Regions from separate parts of the Metasolibacillus sp. FSL H7-0170 genome, predicted to be linked through region 2. Evidence: predicted binding sites of a transcription regulator. Region 2 holds the regulator's gene; the other holds the start of a gene.

Region 1 (9,202 bases), 290 kb from region 2:
AAACAGAGTACCCATTTCTCCCCCTCAGTAGAAATGGCGTGCCCCCTTTCCTTCATCCAGCAAATGCCCAAATACCTACTGAACTAAAAGAATGCCTCTGGCAGTTGTCACAAATTTTTCAAAAATGTTAGCCGAGGCGAAATTGATATAAGATTAACTATTCAATAAGAGTATAGCTCATTGTGATATGTTTCACAATATGTTCCGAAACATTTTGTGAAACATTTCACAAAATATGTTGTTTGACGTAATTACTAAAAAAAAGTAGCATACAATTGTGAGGTGACTTGTAGTGAATCCAATGGTTGAATTTTGTATTAGCAATTTAGCAAACGGCGCACAAGAAACATTTGAGGTGCTTGAAAAAGACCCCAATATTGATGTTCTTGAATATGGCTGCCTAAGCTTTTGCACAAAATGCTCTGAATGCTTTTATGCGCTTGTCAATGGAGAGCTTGTTGAGGCTGACACACCTAGCGAGTTGACTCAAAAAATATATGCTTATATTGAAGAAAACCCTCTTTGGTAATAAATAAGAGGCCTAAAATTCAGTGTTTTTAATGATGCTGTTCGAAAACACTGAGGTGTCTTTGTGGTTATGGAGGTATGGACTTTATTTATTTATTTTAAAATGGCTATTCTTTCAATAAAACACAAACAAAACGTCCAAAAAGCAGTGCTATGCACGCTTTTTGGACGCTCTTTATTATTTCATCTGTTTTAACACTTCTTCTTTAATAAATGGCTCTGGACTATAAAAGTCTGGTGACTTAATAATCTTTCCATCTTCACGACATTTCGCGTATTTATTGCCATTCTCATCTGTGAAAAGCTTCGACATATTTGCGCCTTGTACAATATCAAAAACGGGCTCAATATCTACTCCGATTTCTACTGCCGAACCGAATGAAAAATATAATTGGTCTGCTAAAGCATCTGCTTGGGCAATTACTTTTTCTTCAGTGCTTTGAGGAAACTCGCCATTTAATGATTTTTCATATGCCTTTTGAATACCAGCTAAAAAATACTCGTAGCTTGCCGCAAACTCCTCCTTCGTTGAACAAGAAGCTGCAATAAACTCAATCGCCTCCTCGGCTGTCCAAACGCTACGGTTAATTGCTCGCTCTCGCTCCATTGGCACAAGCTGCTCTGGTGCAGGGTGTTTAAACGCGATATGAAAGTCGCGAACATGATTTTGTAATTTGTTTGCAAATTGTTTCATAAAAACTTCTACTCCTCTTTCAATATAATTCTAATCATACACGAACTATATCCAAAGAGGAACCTTATGTGCCAATTTAAAATTTAGGCTATGTGAACAAGGGGACTATTTCAAAAGTCGAACTTCTCCTCAGTGCAGTGAAAGGTTAGCTGTGCCCTTATTTTATTTTAAATTCAAAAGAAAGCAGCTAAGCTCTGAGTTTAGCCCATTTTCAAAAAGCTCTTCTTTATGATTCCTTTGCTTAAGCATCACAAAAAGCGTCCAAAACATAGCAATGCACTGTTTTTGGACGCTTCTTTTTCATCAAATTACTTCTCAAAAAAATCAAAATTAAACGTTTCATCTGTAATTGGCTGAACTTTTGCTAGTGCATATGTTGAGCCTTTTTGAGAGAAGAAATCGTATGTTGAACCTTCGTTACGAATACCATTCATAACAATTGGGTTTACTTCCTCCTCAGGGAACATCGTATCTAAGCCCAAGTTCATTAACGCTTTATTTGCATTGAAGCGCACATAAGCTTTTACTTCTGGGGAAAGCCCTGTTTCAGCATAGATATCTTCCGTATACTTCATTTCATTTTGGTACAGGTCTAACAATAGCTCATAGCCCCATACTTTTAGCTCGTCTTGCTTTTCTGGAGAGAATTTACGGAAAATATTTTGTGCAAAGAAGCCAATTGCTACACCATGAATTGATTCGTCACGTAAAATGAGGGAAATAACTTCCGCGCTATTACGCAAAGTACCTTGCCCACCTAAATAAAGCGGGTAGAAAAAGCCGGAGTAGAATAAAAAGCTTTCTAGCATAACAGAAGCAAACATCGCTTTCCATAATGACTCATCATCGTTTTCTTTAATTGCTAAATAAACATCGCTAATGCGTTTCGCCTTATATTGTAAAAATTCGTTTTTCTTAACCCACTCGAAGACCGCATCAATTTCATCGTTATTACATAACGTTGTAAAAATATACGAATAGGATTTTGCATGAATCGCTTCAAAAGAGCCGAAAACAGTTAATACGGCTTTTTCCTGCAAATCATTATTATATTTCGCAATTTCGTTCATGCCGATATTCGTTTGCACCGTATCTAACAATGTTAAGCCACCGAATACTTTTTTGTACGTATCTTGGTGCTCAAAGTCTTTCCACTGTTTAATATCCTTTGATACAGCAATCTCCTCTGGCTGCCACATTTGCTTCCATTGCTGGTCCCAAAATACTTTCGCCAAATCGCTTGTCGGCTTATTCCAGTTAACCGCCTCATATGGTTTTAAATTGAGCATGATACACACTCCTCTAAAGTTTGTAATCGTTGACGCACGTAATATACTGTTTTAATGCCCTTCATCCAAGCATAAATATACACTTTCGCTAATTGTTCTGTTGTCCAACGATCAGTTACATATAATGTCATTGAAATTCCTTGATCGACATGCTTTTGTGCTGCTACATATAGGTCGATTAATTTATATGGATCAACTTCATATGCTTCCACATATAAATGACGATTATCATTATTTAAAAACGGCATCGGATAAATTGTACGACTATCTGCATAGTCTCGAATTTCCACGCGCTCTGTACATGGTGCAAGTGATGCTGTGCTGCTGCGAATATAGGAAATACTGCCTGTCGGTGCAACAGCTAGGCGGTAGGCGTTAAATACGCCATGCTCAGCTACCTGCTCTTTTAGCTCCTGCCACATTGCAGCAGTAATTAGCGGCACATTACCTAATGCTTCTTTAACCGCTTTCGATGGCTCTCTCTCTTCTTTTGCTATATAAGAGTCAAAGTAATTACCGTTGGCGTATTCGCTCTCCTCATAACGATAGAATGTTTCACCCTTCTCTTTGGCAATTTGCATAGATGCTTGTAATGAATAGTAATTTAATGCTTCCATAAAGTAATCGACAAATTCAATTGACTCTGGTGAACCATATAAAATATTCGATTGCACTAAATGACCATGAAGGTTCATTACCCCAAGACCAACAGAATGCATTAATTTATTCGCCTTCGCTACAGATGGCACATTTTTAATATTTGTCATTAATGATACATTCGTTAAGAGCTGCATACTTGTCGTAATAAGCTCTTCAAAGTTTTCGCTTTTTGTTGCGCGGTAAATGTCGATAGAGCCTAAGTTACACGATACATCTAAGCCGTAAACATTTGGCTGATCCATATCTGTAATATCACTCGTCGTTTGTACTTGTAAAATTTCTGTACACAAATTCGACATTTTCACTCGGCCTAGGCCTTTTAATGCGTGATTTTCGTTGACATTATCATCAAACACCTCGAATGGGTAGCCCGATTCAAATTGTGTCTTTTTAATTTCCGTATAAAGCTTACGTGCATTAATGCGCTTTAGTTTTCGAATGTTCGGATTATCAAGCAATTCATAATACATTTCCGTCATGCTAATTTCGGACATGCGCTTGCCATATTCACGATAAATATCGTATGGGCTAAATAAAATAATATCTTTGTCACGCTTCATTAGCTCAAAGAAAATCGATGGGATAATAACCCCTGTCGATAATGTCGCTAAGCGAATTTTTTCGTCAGCGTTAGGCTTTTTCGATGAAATAAATTCTTCAATATCACCGTGGAAAATATTCAAATAGACAACGCCTGAGCCATTGCGCTGCCCTAGCTGGTTGGAATAGGAGAAAGAGTTTTCTAATAGCTTAGCAACAGGCATAACGCCGCTAGCACGATTTAAAATCCCTTTAATCGGGTCGCCTAATGGGCGTAAATCCGTTAACAATGTTCCTACGCCTCCCCCTAAACGAGAAAGCTCTAGGCAATAACCGATATTTTCTGCGATGGAATTCATCGTATCATCAACCGTCAATTTAAAGCAGCTTACTAGCTCACCACGCGCCTTTTTACCGCTGTTTAGTGCCGTTGGTGTCGCGGGCTGATATGCCTCCATAATACTGCGTACAGCACGCTCTGCAAGGCTTTGGTCTCCCTGTGCTAAATATAACGAAATAATCGTAATGCGATCCTCATATTTCTCTAAAATCTCTTGACCGTCACGGCTTTTCATTGCGTAGCTTTCATAAAATTTGCTGGCACTCATAAAGGATGGAAAACGGAATTTATAAGAATAAGCTATTTTGAATAACCTTTTAATAAATTCCATCGGATACATTTCTAAAAAATCTCTTTCATAGTATCCTTCATCGATTAAATATTTAAGCTTTTCTTCCAAGTCTATATAATAACGCATTTTCACATTGACATTTTCTAAAAAATACTTACGTGTCGCTTCTTTATCCTTGTCCAAATCTAAAATGCCTGTCGAGCTATAACTATTCAATAAATCATTATTGAGCTTTAAATACTCTTTCAAATCTTTTCCCCACCTTCAATAACAGTTTGATAATATTCTCGAATTGCTTCATAATCGTGTGCAAATCCCCGAAGCTCTAGTTTGCGAACAATCGGTATTTGATAAGTGGCATTTATTTTATCGGCGGAGCCGCAAAAAACATTGTGCCCAAAATTGGAATTGCCGCTTGCAATCACACCTTTACAAAACGTAGCGTTTTCTTGCAAAAATTCCTCTACTATTTGTGGCACTGTACCAAGTCCATCCGTATAAGTAAATAATAAATAGGGCTCAGAAAGCTTGAGCCCCTTCGTCATCTCAATGTTCGGTAATTGGAGCTGATTGATGATAAAGCGCACATTTCCTGTCCTGCTTGCAAAGACAATCATCCAACTAGCTTGCTAATCTCTTCGTTAATTTGTGAAAAATCATGGATTAGCTGACCGTCGATTTCTAAAATCGGAACCGTTAAGAAACCTGCATTGACGATTTTCTCTTTTGCCGCAGCATCTAAATCTATATTAACTGTTTCGTAGCGCCCCTCTAAACCAGCTTCATTTAACTCCGATTTAACAAACATACATTTTGGACAAACTGTTTTTGTGTACAAGATCATTACGATAACCTCTTTCCATTTATTTTTTCATAGCATGTACCATTGTGCTTTGCCACATATACAAGTGAAACGATTATGTATTAGCATAATTATTGCGAACAATTCTTATTGCTAGAAAACTAAATTTTAATTTTCCATTTTTTTCTCGCCATGTATACTTATAATCTATACAAAATCTGAACAAGGTAACGCGCTAGATGTATGAGGAAAGCCCTTTATATAGCCATCCTCGCTATATTTCCTATATGTAGTGCGTTTTTCAGAAAAACAACACTATATATAGTGTTTATTTTGAACTGCATTTATTGTATCATACTCGATTTTAAAAAAACAACTCTTGCAATTTTTTTATTTTCATGAAAACATATATTCCATTTTGAAAATCATCATAAATACCTATTGCATTTAATTTATGAGTCAACAATTTTGAATAAACAACAAAAAGCTATATCAAAATAATTTTGATATAGCTTTTATTCTTCTGTTTTACAGCCACTCTTCCAACGAGCTCAAGCAATAAGTAGGTCGTTCTTTCTGCAATTGGGCTTGCTCTGTAGGAGTAACACCTGTATTCACATGAACCGTATCACAGCCAAAGCGAATGCCGCATAAAATATCCGTTTGATAATTATCGCCAATCAATACCATTTCATTTTTACAATAATGATGTGTTGAGGCAATCGCTTCTAACATAATTGGTGATGGCTTGCCAATGAAGACAGGCTCTACACCTCCTACGCTTGCTACAAGCCTTACAAAGGAGCCATTGCCAGGCACGAAGCCTTGCTCTGTTGGAAATTTAACATCTTCATTTGTAGCAATTAAATGTGCACCATTCTGCACAGCCAAGCAGGCATTTACTAGCTTTGAATAATTTACCTCTCGATCAATCCCCATCACAAAAACCTTTGCATCCGCTTCATCTGTAATATGTATCCCTTGGGATTGCAGGGCCTCTCGAATACCATCCGAGCCAATAAGCTGCACTTTTTGCTGGGGAAATCGCTCACTTATATATGTCGCCGTCACGACTGCGCTCGAATAAATATGCTCTAAAGGCGCAGCAATGCCTAATGCCGCTAATTTTTGCTGCAATTGCACAGGCGTTTTTGAAGAGTTATTCGTTACATAAAACGGTTCAATGCCCTCCTGTTGCAATTTATGAATAAAGGTAATGGCACTGTCAATCCCTTTGTTTCCACGATAAACCGTTCCGTCTAAATCAAAACAATATGCTTTATAGCGCTTCATTTATTTATCCTCAGGCAAAAATGCGGAAACAGGTCCAAGCTCATTCGTTAAATAATCTTGCACTTTGCCTGAAAACTGTTTTAAGGCCCCTAACGAGCCTGAAAGCACTTTTATGACTTCTTCATCATCCACTTGAATAAATTCGCGTACAAGCATTTTACGCAAGCCTACAACAGCTTTTAGAGACGCGTCCATATCTGGTGAAATGACTTTCTCATCTACTAATATATCGATAATATCTTCATAACTGCCCGGGTCGCGCATAATAAAGCCATCAATCATTAAATTACCAACGTCCATCATCGATTCCATTACATTATGACCGATACGCTCAAGTGCTAGCTTTGTCATATCATTTTCAAGCCAATTTTCTTGCTCTTCAAAAATCGCCAGCAATGTATCTAAATGTTGTAAGTTTAATGAAATTTTATTTCGATCTACGAAATACATTCAAAACGCCTCCTAGTACCTAAATAGTTGATAGTGTTTTCTTATCTATAGTAACATATTCTAGAGATACGAAAAGGAGATAGAAATTCAAATGGAAAGATTTTTCTTATATGATGATGTAGAGGATACGAAAACGCGCTTCGTTAGCTTCGCAGGCAAAACACAGCGTTATGATTTAGCGATATTACAAAGTGGACGCTTTTTTGGTAAAGTACTTGTTTTAGATATTCAGTTCGGTCGCTTTGCGATTATCGGTCCCGACGATGTAGAGGAGCCGGGCTATTTAGAGCACGTCTACAATCGCACCGAGGAAGAGACAGCTGATTTGCGTGCGTATTTGACAGAGCTACTAAGCTAAGGACTCACGCAGCATGCTAAAAGGGCGTGTTTGAAAAGCTTTTTTGAGACAAAGTTAATGACAATTTATTGTGACTACCGCAGGAGCAAGTATTTTCTGCGACGAGTAACCGCAGGCGCAAGTATTTAATGTAAAAAATAAGGCTGTCCGAAAAGGAATACCCTTTTGGACAGCCTTATTTTTTAGACTGTGAAACTTAGTCACTTTATAGTTCTTCTATCAATTCCTCTGTATCAACTGCAACTTCCTGCTGTGGTGCTCGCCCTATTTTTTGAACGATAAAATAAGCGCAGCCAAAATTACAGTATTCAAATAAATAATCCTCAAATGTACTGATTTTTGTATCAAAGGTAGATTTGTGATTGCGATCATCAAAAAATCCTTTTAGACGAAGCTGGCCATATCCCCAATCTCCTACGATATAATCATATTTCGTCAAAATATCTGAGAATCGCTCTAAAAATACTTCTTCATTAAAGCCTTCTCGCACATTTTCGATTACTTCATAAATATAACCTTCTGCAACAATCATTGAAATACCACCTATCTATTTGCACATGGCTATGCTTTCGCCTGTGCCTGACGTTCTTTTGTTGCTGCATTTACTTGCTCATCTGCATGGTAGCTACTGCGCACTAATGGACCTGCCTCGCAGTGACTAAAGCCTTTTTCCATTGCAATTTTGCGAAGCTTCCCGAATTCTAGCGGAGAATAATACTTTTTAACTGACAAATGCTTTTTCGTCGGCTGCAAATATTGACCAATTGTCATTATATCTACATTATTTGCACGCAAATCATCCATCACTTCTAAAATTTCATCCCATGTTTCGCCTAGACCAATCATTAATGAGGATTTTGTCGGGATATCTGGCTGCATTTCCTTTGAGCGACGTAAAAACTCTAAAGAGCGATCATATTTTGCTCGTGCACGAACTCTCGGTGTTAAGCGACGCACCGTTTCGATATTATGATTTAAAATATCCGGTTTCGCATCCATAACCATCTGTAAATTTTCTTCTATCCCACCTAAATCAGATGGCAATACTTCAACAGATGTCGCTGGACTTTTACGACGAATCGCACGAATTGTTTCCGCTAATACGCCCGCGCCACCATCCTTTAAATCATCACGTGCTACCATTGTAATAACAACATGCTTTAAATCCATAATTTTTACTGAGTCTGCTACGCGCTCTGGCTCTGCTAAATCGAGCTCTGTCGGTAAACCTGTTTTAACCGCACAAAAACGGCATGCACGCGTGCATACTGAACCTAAAATCATCATCGTTGCCGTACGACGCTCTCCCCAACACTCATGAATATTTGGACAACGCGCTTCCTCACAAACTGTATGCAAGTTGTTATCGCGCATTAATTTTTTTAAGCCTTTATATTGTTCATTTGTATTTAATTTAATTTTCAACCAGTCTGGCTTGCGTATGTGCTCTTCTTTTGCTGTAGGTTTACAAGATGTCATCCAATTTCGCCCCTATCATAAAATCAATTACGCCTCGGCTAGCTTTTTCAAGCATGCACAGGAAAGCTTCTTCAAAATCTGTGATATTTGCCGGAGGCTTTATTTTGATTTGCGCGAGAAGCTGAACATCCGCGCAAGTCAAAATAAAACTTTAGTACTTTTAGTCAATGTACCATATTCCATGCGCTACAACAACTTTATTTATAGCGGGGCATTCAAAAAGCGTGCTTAGGTACTGTTTTTCGAACGTTTGGTTAATCATAAGGGACAGGTACCTCTAACGATGGCTGTATGCCTTCTCCACCATTCGTATAAATATGTGGAACCGAACCTTGCACTAAGCCAATTGCTACAGGAATATACTGCTCTACTGTCGATGATTTCGTAGCAAACGGCACAATAATTTGTACATTCACCTCTAAATGAATACTTACCTCAACATAGGCATTATTTATACCAAATTCTCTAATAGTGGAT
Region 2 (9,202 bases):
CGCCTCTGGTGAATCTGGTGTAATAATTTCGATTGCTGCATCCGCTTCAATCGGTGTTTTTAAGTCGATTAATTGACCGTCAATTTTACCAGCTAACGCTTTTTTGCGAAGCCCCGGACTAATTGATTGGGCAATCTCTTCTGTCGATGTACCTACTGCAAACTCCTTGACAGCGCCATCTGGGAAAGTTAATTTCATCATTTCTGACATCGTGATGTCCTCCTTTAGTTTTTTGAGCACAAAAAAGCGCCATCCCAATAAAGGGACGACGCGTATGCTCGTGGTTCCACCCTTCTTCCTTCCAAGAATATTCTCGAACGAAGCTCTAGGTCAGTTAACGTACTGATCAACGTTGACGGATTATCCCCGCCACTGCTCCAAGGTAGTAAAGTATGTGCCGTTCTTAGGAAGCTTCCAGCCAAGGCCTCCCTCTCTATAAGTCGCTACACAAACCTCGTATCCTTTTCACTGCTTTACATTATTATGAGCAAAGTATACGCTGAATCGACAGAAAATGCAACTGCTAACGGCGTAAATTTTCTCCTTCTACTTTCATGGACATTGTTGTCGCTTTAATGCGCTCCATTATGCGGCGAGCCTTTACTTCCTCAATTTCTCCGCGCTGGGAACGAGCTAAATGATGCTCCAATTCCTCATAATTAAAATTCGAGGAAATAAACGTCGGTAGCTGCTCGCTCATGCGATAATGCAAAATCGTCCCTAAAATTTCATCGCGTGCCCATTGTGAAATTGCCTCCGCCCCTAAATCATCCAGCATTAAAACAGGTGCTTTTTTGACAAAATCGACCTTGCTTTCTAGTGTATGGTCAGCCATTGCTGCCTTAAGCTCACGCAAAAATTCTGGTACATAGACGATAACTGACTTCACTTTGACCTTCGCTAACTCATTGGCAGTTGCACCTAAAATAAACGATTTGCCAACGCCGAATTCTCCGTATAAATATAAACCTTTATGCGGCAGCTCGCCCGTTTCTCGATATTCCTGAATAAACGCCATAATTTGCTGAGCAATATCAAGGCGCGACCTGTTGCCAGCGATTGTAATATCTTCGAATGTCGCCTGTAACACCTCTTTTGGCATATGCATGGACGATACCATTGAGGCAATTTCTCGACGCTCATCCTCAATAATTTTTTGCTCACAGCGCTCATACGTAATATCGATGCGTCCATTCGTTATTAGCAGCTTTGGAATAAATCCCTGTAAATAGTTAGTACATTGCGCTGTCGTACCACATTTACAGCAATCCGTTGATTGGCTAATATATTCATTAAGCTTTAGCAAGCTGTGCTCAATCATTTGCTCATTGATTTGCTCTTCATTTTGCTTCATAAATTGCTGGATTTTCTCATGCTGCAAAATTGACTTGCGCATCGCCTCATAGCGCTCTTGAAAAGATGGGACGTTGACAACACGCTTTAATGATTCCTTAATCGGTTCTATCGCTCTTCACCTTCCCATCATAATTGCGAAATTGCTGCAATAGTTTGTTGTATTCTGCATCTATATCTACTACCTCTGCTGGTGCTTCCTTGACAAGCTCCTCCTTTGGTTTGTTAAACCATTCAGGAACAACCTCGACTTTCTTTCCTTTGCTTGCTAGTGCCTTTTGTTCAGCACCCTTCACATAGCTTCGTGCTTGCTCAACTGTTTGGATTTGCTGTCTGCGCCATGAATCCGCCACACTGTTAATATATTTCTCTGGTAATGCACCATCTGTTTTAGCCAATACATATTCCAATAAGAAGTTTACAACAGCAGGTATCATACCATACAATGTAATTAAATTTTCCGCCGCTTTGACGGTATATGGAAATGGCTCCTGTCCGTTGTTTAGCTGCTTAATAAACTCGTACGGCGTCTGTTTTTCATATTTTTCTTCTGCCACCTCAAAAACATAATTGGTTGGATAAAATTGCATTAAATTATCCTGTGTAATTGTTGCTGTGACTACTTTATGGTTTTGCTGTTGGAAATAGCCGAGAGCATCTTTCGCTAGCACAATATTTTGCATCTGTGCGTTCGCCGCGAGTGCATCTACATATTTTTTATTAATGCGTCCTACTTGCGTAATAACATATTCAAACATCGCATTCACCACACCTACCGTCATGCCAGACAAAACATAATTTTCTGCCATTTCAACGACATAGGGGAGCGGCTCCTCACCGTTTTTCAATGCCTTTAAAAACTCATACGGTATCGTTTCATCATAGCGTGGCAGCCAGCTCGTTAAATCTTGCTGCTTTGCTTTAAAGGCAAGTGGTGTATCCATCGTTACTTTATATTTCGTTACTGGTTGTTGCTCTTGCTCCACTAAGTGAATCGCATCTGCAGCACATTTTAATTGATGCGCCATCCAATTACTCGCAATCGCTTGAATATAGTTTTTCGTCAGCTTACCATTCGTCTCACGCATCGAATATTCCATTAAATAATTCACGACACCAATGGGCATTTTTTGCGTTAATACAAGCTGCTCAGCCAATTCCACAATAAAGCGAACAGGCTCCTTGCCATGATAAAGCTGCTTTAAAAATTCATATGGCGTTGTACGGTCATAGATAAGTGCCTGTGGAGAGGCTGCAAATTCACCTAGCGAATCTTGCCCAATTTGATAGACGGCTTTCCCGCGCTGTGCCAAAAATTGCTTTGCCTGCTCCGCCGTTTGAATATTTTGCTGCTGCATTTCAGCAGCAACTGATTCGACAAATTTTTCAGGCAACTTGCCATTTGCCTGCTTCCATACATGCTCTACAATTACATTCGTTACACCTTGTGCAATACCATAAACGGTCATTAAACTTTCGGCCGTTTTCAGCTGATTTTTAAATGGTTCCTTGCCCTTTGTTAATATTTTCAAAAATTCATATGGTGTTGAAAGTTCATAATCCTTCATCGCATCCGGAACTTCGGCAGAAGTAAGATGCGTTGTTTTTTGGATTGTCGGCACAACTTTCCCGCTACGCTTATCGTGCTCCTGCTTTGAAATTCGCATCGCATCCTCGGCATTTTTTGCCCCACTCCTCACCCAAGTGTCGATAATGCTTTGCATTAAATTAACATTATAATCTAATCGACCATCGGACATTGCGATATATTGAATTAATGTATTAATCACACCATAGGAAATACCTCTATTTAAAAAATCATTAAAAAGGCGAACCGTTACATCTGTAGGTGAAACACCGTGCAAGTCCTCGTAAACTTCAATAGGGGATGTCTTATTCAAATAATGAATATGCTCCTCCCTGCTATTCTTTTCCTCTTGAGGCTTCTGTTTGTCCGTAATTTCATAACGCTTTAGTAGCCTATAATCATTTTGATGATGGTCACTTAGCTGATAATGGTCTGCTGCCTTTTTTTCAATTGTGGCTGCCGTTAAAGTTTGTTCATCCGTTAAAGATTGCATAACGATGCTTTGCATGTCTAAAGGTGAAAACTTATAAAGGAATGCTACCTTAGCAATTGTTTGCTTAATTTCGATCGTAAACAGCCGATGCGGAATAAGCGCTTGACTAATGCCATCGAAAAATAATTTAAAATCAAACGAGTTATAGTCAAAAGTGTAGCCACTTGTCGATATTTGGCTCCTTTGCTCTGAATATAGCTGCTCAATATTTTGCAACTCTTTTTCTGTCACATTTAAAAATACATCATTAAAGCCGCGCGTTACCTCTGTATAGCCGTATAGCTTTTGCTCCTTTGGCACAAGGGTATCACGCAAATGCTCAAATGCTTTTTTGTCTATTTTCCTCATTAGGGAGATGGACAAAATAGGGTCAGCAAAAAAGGATTTTGCATTTAACGGCCTGTTTAAACGATAAATATAGTGCGCTTGGTCATCTTCTACTTTACAAAAGGTTTGAAGTAAACCAATCGCTTCTAGCGTAATCCTTGCTTGAAATAGGCGTTTAATCGAAAAATCTAAGCTATCAAGCAAGTAGTGATGATGAAAGGTTAGATGCTCATTCGATGCTTCCACGGATAATTTTAAATATAAAGCAATCGCCTCGACACCGATAATCGGCTGATAACAAGCAAGCAAAATCTTTTGATTCACGTCATTAAATTCGTGAGGGCATTGAACTTCACAAATATCATACGGATGTAATTGATTCATAAAGGTCATATTAACCCTCCTTACATAGCATTACTTCACTTTTCTTGGTTATTTTGCAGTTGCTTTAATTCTTGAATAAATGCATCAATATCGCAGAATCTGCGATAAACAGACGCAAAACGCACATATGCGACTTCATCAAGCTTCATTAAACGGTCCATAACCATTTCTCCTACATCCTCAGAACGAACTTCTGATGGACCTAGGCGACGCAAATCTTTTTCAATTGCAATGACAAGCTCCTCTAGTTCTTCCACTGATACAGGTCGCTTTTCACATGCTCGTATTAAGCCACGCAAAACTTTTTCACGGCTAAACTCCTCACGTGCCCCTTCTTTTTTCACGACAACGAGTGGTGTTTCCTCCATTTTTTCAAACGTTGTAAAACGAAACGAGCACTTTTCACATTCACGTCTTCTTCTTATTTCTTTATTATCATCTACAGGTCTTGAATCAACAACACGTGTATCTTTATATTGACAAGCTGGACATCTCATACAAATTTCTCCTGATTCATTCGATTTACTACTTATTTTATTATATCAAAAGTAGCACGTGCAAAATAGCGACACGATAGCTACTATATTATAACACACAAGAAAAAGGAAAGGGTTTTACTTTCCAAACAGCAAAGGTCTTAGTCTAAATATTCGTTAAAATAACTACCTTTCAGCAAGTGTAAAATTTTTGTGCAAAACAACGCGACACATTTCATAAAGCGCAAATAAGCTACTTGCTCAGTAAGCAAGTAGCCTATAGTTTGTCTCACAGTACGTTATGCATCTTTTCATGTACCAACAACAACAGGTCCCATACCTCGCGGCACGACGACTGCTTCACGCATTTTTGCGCCTAGTGCTTCCGCAATGTAATTTGCTGCTACTGTTGGATCTAAATCACCGCACGTATACACATCAATGCTAGCATAGCCATGCTCTGGAAAACTGTGTATCGTCAAATGTGATTCAGAAATAATTACTACTCCGCTTACTCCATGTGGTGCAAATTTATGAAAAGTTACTTCACGGACTTCTGCTCCTGATCGTAAAGCAGCATCGACAAAAGTTTGTTCAATAAATTGAACATTGTTTAACTTCTCTAAATCGCAATCCCAAAGTTCAGCAATAACATGACGCCCCATCGTTCTCATGGTTCGCTTCCCCCTTTGACATAATATTTGATAATGTGCAAAGTTGACTACCACGGGGGAAAGTTAGTCCAAAGAGGTCCTAACCCTTTAAGTAGTCATGTGTTACCAATAAATTACATCTCAACTAACTTTAGTCTAGATTTGCTCGAGCTGTCCTGTTATAACACGTGCTAGCTGTTCACTGCTTCGCATTATGCAGACCTCATTTTAAAATCTGTGACATCCATTGGTGACACGTTTATTATTCAGTATGCGTACCAAATGATAATCGTGCATACACATGTGTGATTATAAGATGTTTTCATTGTAGTTGCAAGTGTAAAAATAGGGACTACTAGAAAAGTCAAATTTATATCAGAATTTTCTGTAGTCCCTTTATTATATTATGCGTTGACAGTCGCTAATGCATTGGCAACTTTTTTTGTTAAATCTACGACGCGCGCTGAGTAACCCCACTCGTTATCGTACCAAGCAAGCACTTTCACTTTGCGGTCACCCATTACCATCGTCGTTAAACCATCTACCGTTGACGAATATGTTGTTGTATTGTAATCAGACGATACTAACGGCTCCATTGAAATATTTAAAATACCTTGCATAGAGCCCTCTGCTGCAGCTTTAAATGCCGCATTTACCTCTTCGACAGTTACGTCTTTTTGTAAATCCACAACTAAGTCTACTAAAGATACGTTCGGTGTTGGTACACGTAAAGCCATGCCGTGTAATTTCCCCTTTAATTCAGGTAATACAAGCGCTAGTGCCTTCGCAGCCCCTGTAGATGTTGGGATAATTGAAGAACCACAATTACGTGCGCGACGTAAATCCTTATGTGGATTGTCTAAGTTATTTTGATCATTTGTATAGGCATGCACTGTCGTCATTAAACCATTTTCAATGCCAAACGTATCATTTAATACTTTTGCTACTGGTGCTAGACAGTTTGTTGTACAAGAAGCATTTGAAATTACATCGTGCTTTTCAATGTCTAATAATTCGTCATTCACACCTAATACAACTGTAATGTCCTCATTTTTACCTGGCGCTGTTAAAATTACTTTTTTCGCACCTGCTTCTAAATGCATAGCCGCTTTATCGCGGTCATTAAATTTACCTGTCGCTTCAATGACGATATCTACCTCCATTGCTTTCCAAGGTAATAATTTCGGATCACGCTCTGAAACAATTGCGACACGTTTGCCATTAACAATTAATGCGTCTTCCGCTGTTTCAACAGTACCTTCGAATGGACCATGATTTGTGTCATACTTAATTAAATGAGCTAATGTTTCGGCTGGATAGCTAGCATTAATAGCAACTAAATTTAACTCCTCTTGCACGATAGCTTGACGGAATACCATGCGTCCGATACGACCAAATCCGTTAATTGCGATAGAAACTGACATATAAAAAAGCCTCCTGTAAATAGGTTATCATGTTATTTATTATTCTCGCTAATTAGTATAACACATTATTCGAAAAGGTGAACATATTTTATGTCGTTTTTAAAAGTCGTTATTTTCTGATAAATTATACAGCTAAAATAACGAGTAAAAATTCGAGTAAAACGCTTTCAAAGCAATATTTTCTCGTTTTTTCATTATATTTAGTATAACCTATTTCAAAAAATCTTTCGAAAAAATTTCACAAATTTATAAAGCTGAAAAAAATCCGTTAAGTAGCTCTTTTTTGCGATGCAATAAAGAATAAACTTTCACTCTGAAGAAAATCCGCTAGACTTAGTGTTCCTCCCGTTTTTTAAAACCTTCTTAATGAATAAATTCTGAGCGTCCAAAAAGCCGGCTATGCACGGCTTTTTGGACGCTTCCATTCATTGTTTTTATTGAAATGTATCGAATAAATACGTTCTTTCTCAGGCTAAAAAGACGCCCTTGCCTTCCTTATATAACTGTCCAATGCTGCAATATTTTCTTTAGCTGCTCAGCAGTGGATTGCTTTGTTGTATTATTGTAGATTACTGCATCTGCTCCTTGCTCTTTTACAGACATCGGCAATTGAGAAGCAATGCGTGCACGCGCCTCACTTTCAGATAGCTGGTTGCGTTCCATTAAGCGCTGAAGCTGAATTTCCTCTGTAACAGATACAACTAAAATTTTATCGACAAAATGCTGTAGCTTGCTTTCAAATAGCAATGGAATATCCATTACAACATGCTCTGCTCCACCAAGTAACAGCTCATCACGTTGACGTAGCATTTCCGCGCGAATCGCAGGATGAATAATATCATTTAGGACTTTGCGTTGTGCAGGCTCATGAAAAATAATGGAGCCTACCTTTTCACGATCCATCGTACCATCTTCCTTAATAACCTCCTGCCCAAAAGCAGCAGCAATTTGTTGCAATGTTTCAGAGTGTGGCTCTACTACCTGTCTTGCGACTAAATCAGCATCAACAATCGGCAGTTGATATTCTTTTAGCATTTGCGCAACCGTGCTTTTACCACTTGCAATGCTTCCTGTTAATCCTATAATCATACAAATTCCCCTTTGTTTCTTAGTATCCACTTCGGCACAATCTTTATGTAAACTAATTCTCCCACTAACTCTACAATCGTTTGCGTTACAATGAGTGCCCCTACTATAAGAGAAATAACATATATCCAAATTTGTTGATTTTCTAGCTTCTCTCTATAATGTCCCATCTTTCTCTCCCTTATGCTATGTTTGGCAGCTAGGACAATATGTCGATGTGCGTCCAGCAATGACAACTGATTTTGTTGCTGATTGACATAGTGGACATTGCTTATGACTATACATTTTCAGACGATTTTGCATCGAGCCTGCTCCACCGTTTACCGTTCGATAGTCTGAAATCGTCGAGCCCCCATTTTCAATGCTTTCTTTTAATACATGGACAATCGCATGAAATAGCTCAATTTTCTTTGCCTTTGAAATAGCCTTCACTTTTTTCGTTGGTCTTATTTTTGTTGCAAACAGTGCTTCTGTCGCATAAATATTGCCACAGCCAGAAATGACTTGGCCATCCATAATCACTTCCTTCACTGTTTTATTTTCATATTTCGCTTTCGCACACTGCATAAGGAAAAATTCACATGCTTCTTCATCAAATGGCTCAGGCGCCATCTTTGTTAATGGTGCGTGCTCATCAATTGTGCGTAAAAAACGCAGCTCTCCAAAGCGACGTATATCACTATAAATGAGCAGCTCACCACCCGCTAAAGTAAATGTTGCATGAATATGCTTGCGGAATTTTTCCTCTGCTATTTCTGCCACATTTTGCACGACAAACCATGCGCCCGTCATCCCTAAGTGGTTGACGAGCACAAATGGCTCCTGTTCCTTTTGTAGATGAATAAAAATATATTTTGCACGACGCTCAATCTTTGTAACAGCCATTTGCTGTACGCTCGCTTCAAAATGATGGAGCGCGCTGCCTTTAACAATTGTTTGTTTCCCAGCAGCGTGAGATGTATAAACCGTTTCCGATAAAGTAACAGATTGAATTGTTTTACCTTCTACTAACGGCTTTAAATCTTTAACAACTCCTTCGACCTCTGGTAACTCCGGCACAAAAATCACTCCTTACTTCGCATCATACCATGACTGACCATGCGAATAATCAACCTTTAGTGGTACGGCTAATTTAATAGCAGATTCCATCACCTCTGGTACAATGCGCTCTAAAATTTCTATTTCCTCAGCGGGTGCTTCAAAAATTAATTCATCATGTACTTGTAATAGAAGCTTTGCCTGCAAGCCTTCCTTCTGCAAGCGAGCATCCATATCAATCATCGCCTTCTTAATAATATCAGCGGCGCTTCCTTGAATCGGCGTATTCATTGCTGTGCGCTCAGCAAAACTGCGCAAGTTGAAGTTTGAGCTGTTAATTTCCGGTAAATAACGGCGACGATTTAAAATTGTTGTGACAA

The links. Region 2 encodes NrdR, which represses ribonucleotide reductase genes. Its sites were predicted from a motif close to AACACNATATATNGTGTT; they were not measured.
Region 1: the regulator NrdR is predicted to act here: its motif matches at 5,457-5,474, upstream of MHH70_RS17150 (glutaredoxin).

What each region holds. Positions count from the first base shown of each region.
Region 1 is NZ_CP151964.1:3,671,446-3,680,647, reverse strand. Features, by position in the region: gene MHH70_RS17175 (YuzB family protein) at 293-529, shown strand; gene MHH70_RS17170 (hypothetical protein) at 707-1,222, opposite strand; gene nrdF (class 1b ribonucleoside-diphosphate reductase subunit beta) at 1,531-2,511, opposite strand; gene nrdE (class 1b ribonucleoside-diphosphate reductase subunit alpha) at 2,499-4,592, opposite strand; gene nrdI (class Ib ribonucleoside-diphosphate reductase assembly flavoprotein NrdI) at 4,589-4,960, opposite strand; gene MHH70_RS17150 (glutaredoxin) at 4,957-5,187, opposite strand; gene MHH70_RS17145 (TIGR01457 family HAD-type hydrolase) at 5,674-6,438, opposite strand; gene MHH70_RS17140 (DUF86 domain-containing protein) at 6,439-6,888, opposite strand; gene MHH70_RS17135 (DUF3055 domain-containing protein) at 6,980-7,246, shown strand; gene MHH70_RS17130 (YutD family protein) at 7,452-7,778, opposite strand; gene lipA (lipoyl synthase) at 7,808-8,725, opposite strand; gene yunB (sporulation protein YunB) at 8,980-9,202, opposite strand, start outside.
Region 2 is NZ_CP151964.1:53,525-62,726, reverse strand. Features, by position in the region: gene thrS (threonine--tRNA ligase) at 1-210, opposite strand, end outside; gene dnaI (primosomal protein DnaI) at 524-1,465, opposite strand; gene MHH70_RS00255 (DnaD domain protein) at 1,452-4,154, opposite strand; gene nrdR (transcriptional regulator NrdR) at 4,181-4,642, opposite strand; gene speD (adenosylmethionine decarboxylase) at 4,933-5,295, opposite strand; gene MHH70_RS00240 (glyceraldehyde-3-phosphate dehydrogenase) at 5,679-6,698, opposite strand; gene coaE (dephospho-CoA kinase) at 7,194-7,787, opposite strand; gene MHH70_RS00230 (hypothetical protein) at 7,784-7,954, opposite strand; gene mutM (bifunctional DNA-formamidopyrimidine glycosylase/DNA-(apurinic or apyrimidinic site) lyase) at 7,971-8,843, opposite strand; gene polA (DNA polymerase I) at 8,856-9,202, opposite strand, start outside.